Regions from separate parts of the Granulicatella elegans genome, predicted to be linked through region 2. Evidence: predicted binding sites of a transcription regulator. Region 2 holds the regulator's gene; the other holds the start of a gene.
The links. The regulator LexA, encoded in region 2, represses DNA repair genes until DNA is damaged. The targets are predictions, from matches to a motif close to CNAACANNTGTTNG.
Positions count from the first base shown of each region.

Region 1: uvrA (excinuclease ABC subunit UvrA) is a predicted target of LexA. The motif match lies at 2,214-2,227, and genes of this name have one in related genera.

Region 1 is NZ_CP085953.1:505,225-508,600, forward strand. It holds gene uvrA (excinuclease ABC subunit UvrA) at 1-2,130, opposite strand, end outside; gene LK443_RS02575 (exodeoxyribonuclease III) at 2,357-3,118, opposite strand; gene LK443_RS02580 (sensor histidine kinase) at 3,253-3,376, opposite strand, start outside.
Region 2 is NZ_CP085953.1:1,794,950-1,798,325, forward strand. It holds gene tkt (transketolase) at 1-1,150, opposite strand, end outside; gene LK443_RS08865 (DUF896 family protein) at 1,206-1,454, opposite strand; gene lexA (transcriptional repressor LexA) at 1,603-2,226, shown strand; partial or broken gene pyk (pyruvate kinase) at 2,445-3,376, opposite strand, start outside.

The DNA of each region.
Region 1 (3,376 bases), 600 kb from region 2:
ACGAATATCATCAAATACACTTGTGTAAGTCGCTGGATTACTTCTTGGAGTACGACCAATTGGACTTTGATCGATATCAATAATTTTATCTAAACCTTCATATCCTTCAATTGATTTAAAGGCCCCAGGTTTTTCTTTTGATTTTGAAATTTCTCTTGCTAAAGCTTTTTTCAATACTCCATTGACAAGAGAACTCTTTCCAGAACCTGAAACTCCTGTAACTGCTACTAATCTTCCTAAAGGAATATCCACATTAACAGATTTTAAGTTATTTTCACTTGCTCCTTTTAAGTGAATCCACCCTTTATCTTCTGTTCTACGTTCAGTTGGAACGGCAATTGATTTTTTCCCTGATAAATATTGACCCGTTAATGAGTTTGGATTTTTTTCCACTTCTTTTGGCGTTCCAGCAGCAATAATTTGCCCACCAAATTCCCCTGCTCCTGGTCCGATATCAATTAAGTAATCCGCTGCTCTCATGGTGTCTTCATCATGTTCGACTACAATTAATGTATTTCCTAAATCACGCATATTTTGTAACGATTGAATTAATCGATCATTATCTCTTTGATGCAATCCAATTGATGGCTCATCTAAAATATATAAAACTCCTGATAAATTCGATCCAATTTGAGTCGCTAAACGAATCCGTTGCGCTTCTCCCCCTGATAATGTTCCTGCTGCACGGCTAAGGTTTAAATATTGCAAACCAACATTTTTCAAAAATGTTAAACGAGATTGCACTTCTTTTAAAATAGGAGCGGCAATTTGTTCATCTTGTGGAGATAAGGTTAACTCTTTGAAAAATTCAATTTCTTCATCAACGGATAATTCTAACACTTCACTAATATGTTTATGATTCACTTTTACTGCTAATGCCTGTTCATTTAAACGGTGTCCATGACAAGCTTTACACGATAATTCTGTCATATATTGACGCATTTGTTCTCTTGTATACTCGCTATTCGTCTCATGGTAACGGCGTTTCACATTGACAATGACTCCTTCAAAAGGTACATCCACATCTCGAACACCACCAAATTCATTTTCATAATGGAAATGGAAAGTGGCGTCTCCAGAACCATATAACACTAGATTTTTCTGAGATTGTGTTAATGTTTCAAAAGGTAAATCCATTGGAACTTTAAACTGCTCACAAAATTGACGCAGCATTTCTGGATAATAGTTCGAACTAATCGGATTCCAAGGCGCTAATGCTCCTTCATTTAAAGTTTTCTCTTTATCTGGAATAACTAAGTCGATATCCACTTCTAATTTCATTCCTAATCCATCACATTTCGGACAAGCTCCAAAAGGTGCATTAAATGAAAATAGACGTGGCTCTAATTCTCCAATAGTAAATCCACAATGAGGACAAGCATAATGCTCACTAAACAAGATTTCTTCTTGCCCAATGACATCGACAATCGCATACCCTTCTGCTAAACGAAGCGCTGCTTCTAATGAATCGAACAATCTTGAACGGCTCTTATCGGACACAATAATACGGTCAACAACAATTTCAATCGAATGCTTTTTATTTTTTTCTAATGAAATTTCATCCGTTGTTTCCATCATTTCGCCATCTACTCGAATACGAATATAGCCGTCTTTTTGAATATTTTCGAAAACTTTTTTATGTTCTCCTTTTTTCCCTTTTACAATTGGAGCTAAAATTTGAATTTTTGTTCTTTCTGGCAATTCCATTACACGATTCACCATTTGTTCAATCGACTGACTTTCAATTAAAGTTCCGTCATTTGGACAGTAAGGTTTTCCTACACGTGCATATAGCAATCTCAAGTAATCATTAATTTCCGTTACTGTTCCCACTGTTGAACGAGGGTTACGAGAAGTTGTTTTTTGGTCAATCGCAATTGCCGGACTTAATCCATCAATACTATCGACATCTGGTTTATCCATTTGCCCTAAAAATTGTCGTGCATAGGCTGATAAACTCTCTACATATCTTCTTTGTCCTTCTGCATATAATGTATCAAATGCTAGTGAGCTCTTCCCTGAACCAGATAATCCTGTAATTACTACTAATTGATCTCTTGGAATTGTTACATCGATATTTTTTAAATTATGGGAGCGTGCTCCACGAACGATAATCTGATCTTTCGCCATTCCATCTTCCTCTATTTCTATCTAAAATCAAAAACTCTGCCTTTAGGCGTTCGCCTTAGTATAGCATAGTTTCTTTTACATTACGAACAAACGTTCTTGTATAGTCATACATCTTCATTTTAAGTGAATTCAAAAAAATGAGCAAATTTTGAGCAGATTCCTACTTAACAAAAAAGTCTGAATCTTCATAGTCCCTCACTACCAAAATTCAGACATTTTTAAACTCTTAGATAATTTCCATCTCCACTGGACAGTGGTCACTTCCGGTTACATCCGCACGAATTTTCACTTCTTGAATGCGAGAGGTTAACACTTCTGATACAACAAAATAGTCAATTCTCCATCCAATATTTCTTGCACGAGCACCACCCATATAGCTCCACCAAGTATAAGCTCCTACTGTATCTGGATAACGATAACGGAACGCATCTACTAAGCCATTCTCTACAATTTGATCAAATTTTTCACGCTCTTCTTTTGTAAATCCTGCATTTTTTGTATTTGTTTTTGGATTTGCCAAATCGATTTCCTTATGCGCTACATTTAAATCACCACACAAAATAACCGGCTTTGTTTCTTCTAACTTTTTAATAAAGGTTAAGAAATCATCTTCCCACACTTGGCGATAACTTAAACGAGTTAAATCACGTTTTGCATTTGGCGTATACACTGTCACTAAATAATAGTCCGTATATTCTACTGTAATGACACGTCCTTCTTGATCATGTTCTTCAATTCCTAATCCATATTGAACAGAAATCGGTTCTTCTTTTGTAAAAATGGCTGTTCCAGAATACCCTTTTTTCACAGCTGAATTCCAATAGGCATGATATCCTGCAAATTCCATTCCTAACTCCACTTGTTCAGGCTGTGCCTTTGTCTCTTGTAAACATAAAATATCTGGTTGAGCTTCTAATACATATTCTTGTAAAGCTCCTTTATTTAACACCGAACGAATCCCATTCACATTCCATGTTGTTAATTTCATACTTCTTCCTCCACGTTCATTTTGTTCTATCATAACAATTTTATAAAATGATGACTAGCAAAAAGATACCGACCTCCAAGCGTTAGATTTTTAGTCAAACTTTTCGGGGTCGGTATTTCAGAAATACTTTTTCTTTAAACATCCGCATCATTCGGCAAGCAAATATAAAAACTAATCACTTCTCCAACGGATTCAGCTAACATTCTTCCACCATGACTACGAACGATATTATCCGCAATGGCTAACCCTAGGCCTGTT
Region 2 (3,376 bases):
AACAAGATAAATCTGCAGAACCTCCCCAGAATGATGGAATATGTTTTCCTAATTCTTGAATCACTTCTTGGCTTGTGACACGAGAAGCTTTTGCAGGACTGTTAAATTCATATTTTGGTAAGACTTCTTTCCAATCCACTTCAATTTTTCCAAAGAAAGCATCTTCGAATTGTTTCGCTAATTCAGGATATTCTTTACGATATGCTTCGAATAATTCTTGCCATTCTTGATAATCTTTTTCCCCAGTTTGTACTAATAATTTATCAAAACGATGAGCTACTTCTTCTGGCACTTCAAATGGAGCATATTCCCAGCCATAATTTTGCTTCATGATTTTAATACCTTCTTCTCCTAAAGGAGCACCATGAACTTTATTTGTTCCTTGGTTTGGAGCGCCGTATCCAATAATCGTTTTCACTTCAATTAAAGTTGGTTTTTCAGTTTCACCTTGCGCTTCTTCAATTGCCTCTGCAATTTCATCTAAGTCATTACCATCTTCAACTCGAATATAATTCCAACCTTGAGCAATAAAACGATCTTTCACACTCTCATTAAATGATTTTGATAATTCACCATCTAATGTAATATCATTTGAGTCGTATAATACAATTAATTTATTTAATTTCAAAGTACCTGCTAATGAAGTTGCTTCATAAGAAATACCTTCCATTAAATCCCCGTCCCCACACATCACATAAGTATGATGATCTACAATTGGAAATTCTGGACGATTGTAAGTTGCAGCTAGGTGTGCTTCAGCCATTGCCATCCCTACACCATTGGCGAATCCTTGTCCTAGAGGACCTGTTGTTGCTTCTACTCCATCAGTGTGACCGACTTCAGGATGCCCTGGAGTTTTACTATTAAATTGACGGAAATTTTTTACATCTTCAATTGAAACTTGATAACCTGATAAATGTAATAATGAATATAAAAGTGCTGAACCATGTCCACCTGATAAAACAAAGCGATCACGATCGACCCATTTAGATTGTTTTGGATTTACTTTTAAATATTTTGACCATAATACATAAGCCATTGGAGCAGCACCAATTGGTAACCCTGGATGTCCAGAATTTGCGGCTTGAATGGCATCCACACTCATTGTACGAATTGTATCTACCGCTAATTGATCTACTTTATCAAACATATTAACACTCCTATTCAAATAATTATTTTATTTATTTCCTATTTTGATGAAAAAATTATTCTTCGTTACGACTATGTAATCCTTTTTCTCTTTGAATTTGCTTCAATTTTTCAGGAGTTACATCATTACCGTCTTCATCGACAACTTTTAATCCTTCAATATGATTTTTCATTCCTCCACGGAACGCTTCTAAATATTCTTGACGTAATAACAATTGTTCTTCTTGCTCTACAGATGTTAATCCAACTGTTTTTTTCTTACGAGCTAATTCATTAATTCTCGCAATTTTCTTAGGATCTAACATATCAGACTTCCTTTCCTCATTTCTATTTCTACCTTTTTATCATACCATTATTTGTATAAAAAGAAAACACACTACCATGCGAACATTTGTTTGATTTAGTGTTCAATTTGTGCTATGATTACCTAAAAGAAATAGAGAAGGTGATACAATGTCAAATGGAAAAGATTCAAAACAAATCGATGTTTTACGTTTTATATATGAAAAAGTTAAAAAACATGGTTATCCACCAACTGTTCGAGAAATTTGTAATGCCGTTGGACTTTCTTCAACATCGACTGTACATGGACACCTTTCTCGTTTAGAAAAAAATGGATACATTCAACGAGACCCTAGTAAACCTAGAGCCATTGAAGTAACACCAATTGGTCTAAAAACAATTGGTGCTACAGCTACTGCTATTCCAATGTTAGGAACCGTTACTGCTGGTGCTCCTATTTTAGCAATCGAAGAGGCAAATGGATTCTTCCCCATTCCACCAGACTTACAACAAGATGCAGAAGACTTATTCATGCTGACCATTAAAGGAGACAGTATGATTAACGCAGGAATTTTCGATGGCGATTCTGTTATCGTACGAAAACAATCCACTGCTTCTAATGGTGAAATCGTCATTGCAATGACTGAAGAAGACACTGCCACATGTAAAAGATTTTTTAGAGAATCTGACCATATTCGTTTAGAACCGGAAAATGATCAACTAGATCCGATTATCTTACCTAATGTAACTATCTTAGGAAAAGTAGTCAGCCTCTATCGTAATCGAATTTTTTAATAACAATTATAGTAAACTCTTTGTTTTTTAACGAAGAGTTTTTATTTTGTAGAAAAAATCTTTCATAGTAGTAAGCGTAAAAGTTGCCGATGGGCAACTTTTACTAGGAAATTTCGAGACCTTAGGGTCGAAATTTAGACATGAGACTCACTTTTGCGAGGCTGCTACCGTCCTTTACTACTATATAGAAAGATCTATTTCAAATATTAAAATGTTTTTTGGACTTTCAACATATTTGTTGAACCTGTTTCTCCAACTTTAAGACCTGCAGTAATAATTAATAATTCTCCTTTTTCAGCAAATCCTTTTTCTAACACGGTATCATTTGCAAGCTTAAACATTTCATCAGTTGATGTAGGTCTATCGATTACAAAAGGTTGAACACCCCATACTAATGCTAACGCACGTTGTTGACGTTCAGTGTATGTGATAGCCATAATATTTGCACTTGGACGATATTTAGAAATCATTTTTGGAGTATGACCAGATTGAGTTGCAGCTACAATTGTTTTAACATCTAAGTTTTTAGCTGTATGAGCTACTGAACGAGCAATCGCTTCTGCCACATCTGTTGCATCATAAGTTTTTAGTTTAAATTTATCTTGTCCACGTAATTCTCGTTCAGTACGTACACAAATGCTTGCCATTGTTTTAACAGCTTCTACTGGGTAGTCCCCTGCTGCAGATTCACCAGATAACATTACTGCATCTGTACCATCGAAGATAGCATTTGCTACGTCTCCTGCTTCCGCACGAGTTGGGCGTGGATTACGTTGCATTGAATCTAACATTTGTGTAGCTGTGATTACTGGTTTACCACAAGCATTACATTTCTTAATTAAAGCTTTTTGAACGATTGGAACTTCCTCTGCAGGAATTTCAACACCCATGTCTCCACGAGCAACCATTAAACCATCAGATAAAGCTAAGATTTCGTCAATGTTGTCGATACCTTCTTGGTTTTCAATTTTAGGAATAATTTGAATATGAGTTGCATCGTATTCTTCTAATAAATCTCTGATTTCTTGAACGTCTGATGCACGACGAACAAAACTTGCTGCGATATAGTCGATATCATTTTCAATACCGAAGATAATATCTGCTCTATCTTTTTCAGTGATTCCTGGTAATTTAGTACTTACGCCTGGAA